3 regions of the Exiguobacterium sp. RIT452 genome follow, and region 3 is predicted to be linked to each of the others. Evidence: riboswitches for the same ligand, from Rfam matches in the RefSeq annotation. Region 3 holds a riboswitch; each other region holds the start of a gene.
The links. Region 3 has a riboswitch for thiamine pyrophosphate ahead of D3D03_RS02690 (thiamine phosphate synthase). Riboswitches for the same ligand answer to the same signal wherever they lie in the genome.
Positions count from the first base shown of each region.

Region 1: linked by a shared signal. The riboswitch ahead of thiD (bifunctional hydroxymethylpyrimidine kinase/phosphomethylpyrimidine kinase) and the one ahead of D3D03_RS02690 (thiamine phosphate synthase) in region 3 are both predicted to bind thiamine pyrophosphate.
Region 2: linked by a shared signal. The riboswitch ahead of thiT (energy-coupled thiamine transporter ThiT) and the one ahead of D3D03_RS02690 (thiamine phosphate synthase) in region 3 are both predicted to bind thiamine pyrophosphate.

Region 1 is NZ_QXJB01000005.1:102,137-105,415, forward strand. Features, by position in the region: gene D3D03_RS12060 (murein hydrolase activator EnvC family protein) at 1-1,139, shown strand, start outside; TPP riboswitch at 1,199-1,309, shown strand; gene thiD (bifunctional hydroxymethylpyrimidine kinase/phosphomethylpyrimidine kinase) at 1,436-2,242, shown strand; gene thiM (hydroxyethylthiazole kinase) at 2,226-2,996, shown strand; gene thiE (thiamine phosphate synthase) at 2,986-3,279, shown strand, end outside.
Region 2 is NZ_QXJB01000002.1:231,044-234,322, reverse strand. Features, by position in the region: gene rsgA (ribosome small subunit-dependent GTPase A) at 1-301, shown strand, start outside; gene rpe (ribulose-phosphate 3-epimerase) at 303-959, shown strand; TPP riboswitch at 983-1,089, shown strand; gene thiT (energy-coupled thiamine transporter ThiT) at 1,153-1,713, shown strand; gene D3D03_RS06700 (thiamine diphosphokinase) at 1,713-2,327, shown strand; gene D3D03_RS06695 (amino acid permease) at 2,387-3,279, opposite strand, start outside.
Region 3 is NZ_QXJB01000001.1:531,044-534,322, forward strand. Features, by position in the region: gene D3D03_RS02680 (OsmC family protein) at 1-83, shown strand, start outside; gene nagZ (beta-N-acetylhexosaminidase) at 80-1,327, shown strand; TPP riboswitch at 1,387-1,489, shown strand; gene D3D03_RS02690 (thiamine phosphate synthase) at 1,581-2,177, shown strand; gene D3D03_RS02695 (NAD(P)/FAD-dependent oxidoreductase) at 2,174-3,178, shown strand; gene thiS (sulfur carrier protein ThiS) at 3,163-3,279, shown strand, end outside.

The DNA.
Region 1 (3,279 bases), on a different contig from region 3:
AAATATCCAGCGAACAACAAGAAATTAACAAAATTGATGCTGCGATTAATGAAAACATCTTCCGGATTTCGGAAAAAAATAAGCAAATTCGTCAGTTGAATGTGCAAATTGAAGATCTTGAACAAGAGATTATTCGTTATGAAGAAATGTTAGCCAAGCAAGAGGAATTGCTCGGAGATCGGTTACGGGTTCTTCAAGAAAATGATGGGAATTCAATTAAATGGGAAGAAGTCATTTTTGGATCAAAAAACTTAGGGGATCTGTTCAGTCGTGTCATGGCAGGAAAAAAGATCGCTGAACAAGATGATAAGATGATCGTGTCGTATTTGGAAACACAAGAAAAATTAGCTGAAGCAAAAGCTGAACTTGTTACGAAAAAAGCAGAACGTGTTCAAGAAAAAGAAGCTTTACTTGTTCAAAAGAAACAGTTGAAACAGCAGATGAAAGAGCGAAGTGCAACGTTGAAAAAGCTGCGTAAAGGGAAAGTGAAATTTACGACAGAGCTACTCGATGCAAAAGAATTACAGGCAACACTGGAAGCACAGGAACGTGCCATTGCGGCAGCAAAAGCCGCAGCGAAAGCAGCAGCAGAAAAGGCGGCAGCAGAAAAAGCGGCGGCTGAACAAGCAGCAGCTGAACAAGCCTCAAAAACAGCGGCTGACACGACACGTAAGTCGACTGGAAAAGCAGACAGTCCTGCACCTGTCGTCAGTGTGCCTGCTGGATCGGCGAAGTTTATTCGACCGGCAGCCGGTGGTGTCTCACAAGGATTCGGACCAGCAAGTGGTGTAAATGGGTATACATTCCATAATGGAGTCGACATCCGTGGTCCTGTCGGGTCGCCGATTCGCGCAGCAGCAGCAGGAACAGTCATTACAGCCGGAAGTGGCGGACCATACGGAAATCATGTCATGATTTCACACTTCCTGGATGGACAAGTGTATACGACGGTTTATGCGCATATGAATTCGTTATCTGTTGGGGCGGGTCAAACCGTATCACAAGGACAATCACTTGGAACACTTGGAAGCACAGGAAATTCAACGGGTCCACACCTTCACTTTGAGTTACATGTTGGTGGATACCAGTATAGTGCGACAGGACCGGCGAATACGGTCAATCCTCTCGGATATTTCTAAAAACGGGCTTCGGCTCGTTTTTTTTTTATGGCTGTGCTACAGTGAAAAAGAATATTATTACGAGCAACTAGGGGAGCTGGAGGAGTCCGGCTGAGAGGAAAACCATTCTGTTTTCGACCCTGTCACCTGAACTGGATAATACCAGCGTAGGAAAGTTGAGATCGAAGACATGAAAGTATCGTCCGGTATAACCGGTCGTTCATGGCGTCGTCTGCTTTTTTACAGCGGACGGCGCTTTTTGTTTTGTCGTCCGTTTTCTCTCCTTAGATTTGCTCACACGAAAGTGAGGAAACGATATGAAACATGTACTGACGATTGCAGGATCTGATTCTGGTGGTGGAGCGGGAATCCAGGCAGATTTAAAAACATTCTCCGCCCTTGGTGTCTACGGTATGAGTGTCATTACAGCAATCACTGCCCAAAATACGTTGGGGGTCCAGGCGGTTGAAGATGTGTCGCCGGCGCTCGTCGAGGCACAACTCACCTCGATTTTTTCAGATATTCGTGTGGATGCCGTCAAAATCGGGATGGTCTCGAATCAAGAAACCATCCACGTCATCGCGCAACAACTCAAGCACTGTCGCGTTCCGATCATTTTAGATCCGGTTATGGTCGCGAAAGGCGGGCACGATTTACTGCAGACGGATGCGAAGCAGGCATTGATGGAGGAACTGTTACCGCTCGCGACACTCGTGACGCCCAATATTCCGGAAATCGAGCGGATGATCGGTTATCCGGTTCAATCGATCGAGGAGATGCGGCAGGCCACAATCGAGCTGTCTAAACAACGGGTGGATGCCGTCTTGCTGAAAGGCGGACATTTGGAAGGGCAACAAGCCACGGATCTTTTATACACTCAAGGTCAACATCATTTCTTTGAGCAGGAGCGTCTGGATCGTCTGCATACACATGGGACAGGCTGTACGTTGTCAGCTGCGATTGCAGCACGCCTTGCGTTAGGGGACTCGCTTACCGACAGTGTAGCCCATGCCAAGCGGTATGTGACGGAAGCGATTCGTCATGGTTTTGCGCTTGGTCACGGGATTGGACCGACGCATCACTTTTATGAATTCTGGAGGGAAAATCATGTTACGAACCATTGAGGAAAAAAAACCATTGATCCATCATTTGACGAATACCGTAACCATCAATGATTGTGCCAATATGACACTTGCACTCGGCGGATCTCCTGTCATGGCGGACGATTTGTTAGAAGTTGAAGAGATGGTGGCACTTGCCGATGCCGTCGTGATCAATACAGGAACGCTGAATCCTGCGATGCGAAAGGCGCAACTGTTGGCAGGTAAAACCGCCAATCGTTTAGGGAAACCGATCATTTTGGATCCGGTCGGAGCAGGTGCGACTACTTTACGAACGGATTTTATGAAGGAATTGCTGCAACAGATTCAATTTACGGTGATTAAAGGAAATGCTTCAGAAATCAAAACGCTACTTGGGCAGGCGACGACAACAAAGGGAGTCGACGTCGCCGAAGGAGAATCGCTTGATCTTCATGCAGTCCGGGTGTTTGCGGCCGAATCCAATCAAGTCATTGTGGTCACAGGACCGGTTGACTTCGTGACGGACGGACAGCACGAGCTTCATCTTGATGTTGGAACGAAACGGCTCGGTCAAGTGACGGGGACGGGATGTATGACAGCTTCTTTGATTGCGACGCTGTTAGGGACTGGTTATGCATGTTTTGAAGCTGCTGCTTTAGGAACCTATTTGATGGGGAAAGCCGGGGAGCAGGCGGATGAGAAAAAAGGAATCGGTGATTTTCGGACCGGTTTGTTTAATGCCGTCAGCTTGATGACAGAGGAGACACTCCGGGAGGTGCACTTTAATGAAGCCTGATTATTTAGTGTATGCCGTGACGGATCCACGTCTTCAATCCAGACCCCGGCTGGTCGAAGCAGTGGAAGCGGCGATCAAGGGCGGGGCGACGATCGTTCAATTGCGGGAAAAAGAAGCCTCCGGAAAGGAATTTCTAGAAGCGGCCACTCAACTGAAAGCACTCGCGGACCGGTACAGGGTTCCGCTTATCATCAATGACCGGATCGATATCGCGCAGCTCGTGCAGGCAGGACTGCATATCGGGCAGGAAGACATTCCGTTATCCGAAGCCCGTCGACTCATG
Region 2 (3,279 bases), on a different contig from region 3:
ACGCGGTCGACACACGACACGACATGTCACCTTGATTCCGCTCGGTGAAGGGTTAATCGCCGATACACCTGGTTTTTCAAACCTCGATTTCCCGCATGAAATGGAACTCGAAGAATTGCGTTGGTGTTTTCCAGAATTCGTCGCCTTGCAGGATGACTGTAAATACCGGGGATGTCTGCATTTGAATGAACCGGGATGTGCCGTCAAAGAAGCAATTGAAGCACACGAAATCATGCCCTCACGGTATACGAATTATGGTATGTTTGTAGAGGAAATCAAGAATCGAGCCCGGAGGTATTGAGATGATTAAAATTGCACCATCAATCTTATCAGCAGATTTTGCAAACTTGGAGCGGGACGTCAAAGCTGTCGAGGCGGCAGGCGCCGATTACATTCATTTTGATGTCATGGATGGTCAGTTTGTCCCGAACATTTCCTTTGGTTTACCGGTCTTAAACAGTTTACGCCAAAAAACAGATATGGTTCTCGACGTTCATTTAATGATTGATCGTCCGGAAAACTTTGTGGAGGCTTTTGTTGCAGCAGGTGCTGACATCGTGACCTTCCATGTTGAGGCGACGAACCATGTGCATCGTGTCCTCCAGCAAATCAAAGCAGCGGGTGCGAAGGCGGGGGTTGTTCTGAACCCGCATACACCGCTTACGACGATTGAACATGTCTTAGAAGAGGTCGATATGGTCTTGTTGATGACGGTTAATCCTGGATTCGGCGGTCAAGCCTTCCTGCCTGGTGTCATGACGAAACTGAAGCAACTTGCAGACCTAAAGGCAGAGCGTGGACTGACGTTTGAAATTGAAATTGATGGGGGTGTGAATGCGGAGACAGCGAAGCTGTGCATCGAAAACGGGGCGAACGTCCTTGTTGCCGGATCCGCGATTTACAATGCACCTGATTATACGGAAGCAATCACTAGTATTCGGAATGCGGCTCACGTATAATAAAAAGGCAAACAAAACTTAATGATGACCGCAAGGGGTGTCGCGTCAAGCGGCTGAGAGAAGTGATTGGACTTTAACCCTTCGAACCTGTTCCGTTCAGACGGACGTAGGGATGTGGCGCACGCAGGCAGTACGGCGTTCGTCGTACTGCCTTTTTGCCGTCCTGCGATTTTATTTTTAGGAGGAAACAAGTATGAAACGGCTACAAATGTTAATGGAAATTGCAATTTTTGCAAGTATCGGAGTGGTGTTTGATTTATTGATTCCCTTTAAGATGCCTCAAGGAGGAGCTATCAGCTTAGCGATGCTACCGATTTTTGTGATGGCGTTCCGTCACGGCGTCGTGGGTGGTGTCGTGACAGGAGCTCTCGTCGGAACGATTCAGCTGATGTTCGCGCCGCAAATCTTGACGGTCGTCCAACCGTTACTCGATTATACGATTGCATTTGGTGTTGTTGGACTGAGTGGTTTATTTGCCCGTCAAGTCAAAAAGGCGGCAGCGGCTGGGAAAAACGGACGTTTGATGGCCATCGTCCTGATGGCGACGTTCCTTGGTGCCGGATTACGGTATGTCTGCCATGTCATCAGTGGAATCGTCTTCTTTGCTGAATACGCAGAAGGTCCGGTCGTCCCGTACTCCTTGATTTACAATGCGACGTATATGGTTCCGTCGTATCTGTTGTGCGGTATCGTCGCAGGACTCTTGTTTACGACGGCGCCACGACTCCTCCGTTATTCGGCGCGAGGTGTCTGATGCGGGCTGTGATTGTTGCAGCAGGACCGGTCGAGGACATCCCGTCCTTAACGCCGTTCATCGACGAGAACACGGTGGTCATCGCTGTCGACGGCGGTGTCGCTACGCTAGTACAACAAGGTCTTGCGTTTGACTTGGCAATCGGCGACTTTGATTCGCTTGGATATACGCCGGAAGGGGCGGTGATTCATCCGGCTGAAAAAGATGAAACCGATTTAGAGCTCGCTTTGCGTCATGTCAACGAACAGTATGAAGTGACGGACGTGTTGATTTTCGGGGCGACAGGTGGTCGACTGGATATGACCCTGCAAAACGTCTATTTATTGAAACAGTTTCCGGCAGCCCGTCTTGTGACGAAGCGGGAAGAGGTGCGTTTCTTACAGGAGGGACACGATCAAATCAAGGCAGACCAGTATCATTACCTGTCCTTCATCCCACTTGTTCCGACCCGTTTAACGCTTCGGGGTGTCAAGTATCCGCTGACCGATCATGACGTGCCCGTCGGCGGCTCCTTAACCGTCAGCAATGAATGGACGGATCATCAGCTTGCCGATGTCACGGTCCACACGGGTGAAGTGATTGTATTACGAAGTCTCTCTGATAATAAAAAATGACTGAAAAAAGAACGTGACGGTCAGGAAATCACTCCTGCAGCCGATCACGTTCTTTTGGATTATGGTTCTAAGGTCGAACTGGCTGCCTGACGTTCCGTTTGGGCAGCGAGATGGTTTCCTTTAACGAACCAATGATACGACGCCCATGTCAAAAGGAAGAAGGGAACACCGATATATAAGGCGATCCGTTGATCCGCTTGGAAGGCAAGGCTGATCAGAACAAGCAGGTTCAAAGAAAATGAGAGAATCGGTAAGACCGGGAAAAATGGTGTCTTGAACTTCAACTCATTGACAGAGTGTCCGTCTTTGATGAATTGGCGACGGAAGGCAATCTGTGAAGCAGAAATCGAAATCCATCCGACCTGCGCCCCGAGTCCGGCGAGTGACAACAACCAGATGAAGACGGTATCTTCTGCAAAAAAGGCGGTCAGGAGTGATAACATGGCGAATAACATCGTAAAGCACAACGCGCGCATCGGTACCCCGCGCGAATTGATGATTGCGAGTTTTTTTGAAATCATACCTTCCTGCGACATCGACCATAACATCCGTGTCGCCGCATACAAGCCTGAGTTTCCAACGGATAACAGGGCAGTCAAGACAACGATGTTCATCAAGTCAGCCGCATAAGGAATTCCGATGGCGTCAAATACCATGATGAACGGACTGCTGATTCCGCTAGCTGTTTCATAGGGAATCAAGGCACCGACAATCGTGATCGAGAGGACAAAAAAGATGAATGTCCGCCAGACAGTGTTGCGAATGGCTTTTGGAATTGATTTTTCGGGATCACTCGATTCACCGGCAGCGACACCAATCAATTCTGTTCCCTGAAAAGCAAAGTTGACGGCGATCATCGTCGTCAAGACTCCGAGTGCCCCGTTTGGAAACAGACCGTTGGCCGTAAAGTTAGCGAACAGTGTGTCCGGACGGGCTGCCGTCATCTCAATCC
Region 3 (3,279 bases):
ACTGCTCCGTCTCCCAATCGTTGAACGCAGAAATTGAAGTCTACTATTCAATCAACGGCGTCCGAAACGAGGAACCGATTTGAAGCTGTTTTTCCCTGTTGTCTTCGCAACTGTCCTGTTGTCCGGTTGTGCCGACGAGACGGTGAAACCGGACGAACCGGCACCGAAGCAAGCCGAAGAAACAAAACAGCCGAAACCACAAAAACCGGAGCAACCGTCTGCCCGGGAACAAGTGGAAAATGAACTTAAGCAGACGGTCTCTCAGATGTCGACGGCGGAAAAAGTCGATCAACTGCTCTACATCGGTGTGGCCGGAACAGCATTGACGGAAGCGGATCGCCGGCTGTTGCAGCAACATGCGCTGGGTGGAGTGTTGTTACTCGGCGGTAATATCACGTCATCCGGCCAACTGAAGGCATTGACGGCTGACATCAATGAAGCGCAAACGTCGGATCAACGGGCATTCGTCGGTTTTGACGAAGAAGGTGGACGGGTCAGCCGGGTTCCGGACGCACAACTCAAACTGTCGCCGAGCCTGGCATATGGTCAAAAAAATGATCCGGAATTAATGGAAGACGTCGGGCAGACGCTTGGCTCCATTTCCCGTTTTTACGGATTCAACATGGATTTTGCACCGGTCCTTGACGTCAACAATAATCCGGCGAATCCGATCATCGGCGACCGGGCGCTCAGTGCGGACCCGCAACAAGTGGCACGACTCGGTGTGCCATTGATGCAGGGAATGAAGGAAGAAGATATCGTGCCGGTCGTCAAACATTTTCCGGGACACGGAGATACGACCGTCGACTCGCATGTCGGTCTGCCGCGGGTCGATGCGACGAAAGCGGAACTTGAGCAGACGGAGCTGGTCCCGTTTAAACGGGCGATTCAAGACGGGGCTGAAATGGTCATGGTCGCGCATATCCTGTTCCCGGCTCTCGACAAAAATCGACCGTCCTCGTTATCGAAAGAAGTCATGACCGGTGTGTTACGGAGTGAACTGAAATTTGATGGTGTCATCATCACGGATGATCTCGTCATGGGAGCCATCACAGAACGGTACGGATTAGCTCAAGCGGCAGGTCTTGCACTTGAAAACGGTGCGGATATGGCGATGTTTTCCTCACCCGGCGCGTACGCGTCCGTTCACAAGGAAATCATGGCGCGGATCAAACAAGGGAAACTGTCGACAGCCGATCTCAACCAGAAAGTCATGCGGGTCTTACGCTTAAAACAAACGTATGACTTGTCGCAAACGAAACGTGTCGACGAATACCAACGCTTGATCGAGCAGGTCAAAGCGGTCGAATCGGACATGCGACACTAATCAAGGGTGGAACTAATCGGACTACCCGTGGTAAACTACAGACGTACCACACAAATAAATATCTACACTAGGGGAGTCTCGCAGCAGACTGAGACGGAAGTATCCGGACCCTTTGAACCTGATCTAGTTCGTACTAGCGGAGGGAAGTGGTATCCGATCATCTATCGAGGGAACGCCAAGCGTCGCCCTTTTCGTAGGACCACTCCATCAGTTCATGGGGTGGTCCTTTTTCGTGTGGAAAGGAGGGGGAACGATGTCACATTTACACCTGATTACAACCGGACGCGACAGTAAGGAAGTGCTGGAACAGACCCTTCCGCAGCTCGCACTGTCCGTCGATCGCATCCACTTACGGGAGCCAACCTGGTCAGTCCGGGAATTGGTTTCCTGCATTGATACGTTGCTCGACCAAGGAGTCCGCGCAGACCAGTTGGTTGTCCATGACCGGCTCGATGCTGCACTCGTCACCGGCACGACCGTCCAGTTGACACGCCGCAGTCTGTCGGTCGAGCGTGTCCGGGCACAGTTTCCGACGATCTCCATCGGTCAATCGGTTCACTCGTTGACCGAAGCGATGGTGGCGGAACAAGCCGGCGCCGATTACGTGATGTACGGTCATATTTTTGAGACGGATTCGAAACCCGGCGTGGCGCCAAGGGGGCTCGATGCGTTACAGCAAGTCGTCGACTGGACATCGATCCCGGTCATCGCCATCGGCGGAATCAAACCGGAAAATCTGTCTGATGTCTTAACGACCGGGTGTAGCGGAGTTGCCGTCCTGTCCGGGATTTTGGGACAAATCCATCCGGCGGAAGCAGCCGGACGGTTCCGGGCGGTGATTGGACGATGAAACAACCGGATGTATTAATCGTCGGTGCCGGTATCATTGGTTTGACGCTCGCCTATGAGTTATTAAATCGGGGGCAAAGTGTTCGCGTGCTCGATCAGTCGGCAGTCGGACAAGGCGCGACACGGGCGGCAGCGGGGATGCTCGCGACGGACGAAGAACTGTCGGAACCGTTACATGCGTTAGCGGCAGTCAGCCGTGTCCTGTATCCGCAGCTTGTCCGTCAATTGTTCGACGAGACCGGGTTGACGAGCGGTTATCTCGAACTGCCGTTTCAGCTGCGCCAGGCAAAGCAAACCGTCCAATTTGAACGGGTCGGTCAAGTCGATCCTCCGTTGCTTGTCCGTGCGTTACGGCAAGCGATTGAACAGCGGGGTGGCGTGATTGAAGAACAGGTAAGTGTCTTGCGTCTTTTGCGGGACAGCGGGACGATAACCGGGGTGGAGACAAGCCGGGGACAACAGGTTGGTCGGCAGGTCGTCATCGCCGGCGGACGAGGATCGGAACCGTTGTTGCAAACGATCGGGATTCCGATTGATACGCTTCCGGTCAAAGGTGAGTGCCTATCTGTCCGTCTCACAACCGGTCGACTGGAGCAGACTTTGTTTCATGAGACGGTGTACCTTGTCCCGAAAGCAGACGGACGGATTATCATCGGCGCAACGGAACACGTTGGTGAGGAATCGACGACGGTCAACGCGGGCAGCATCTCGGACCTGTTGGCGGCAGCAATTGACGTGTATCCGCCGATCCGTGATGCGGCACTGGTTGACATCTGGTCCGGTGTCCGGCCGCAGACCCGTGACGGCTTACCGTATCTTGGACGGGTCAAAGGAATTGACGGTTTGTTGGTCGCGACGGGACATCACCGGCACGGCATCTTGCTCGCTCCGGTGACGGCACAAGTCCTCGCCGATTGTGTCATGAACCGAAAACCGGAAGTTACGCTGGAGGCATTTTGTTGCAGACGACACGAGGAGGAGAATACATGCAGATCCGATTGAATGGGAAAGACTATCCACTGGCGGAACAAACGAAGACGCTACACGACTTGATTCAGCAGTTGAACATCGATGAAGAGGTCGTCATCATCGAACAAAATCAT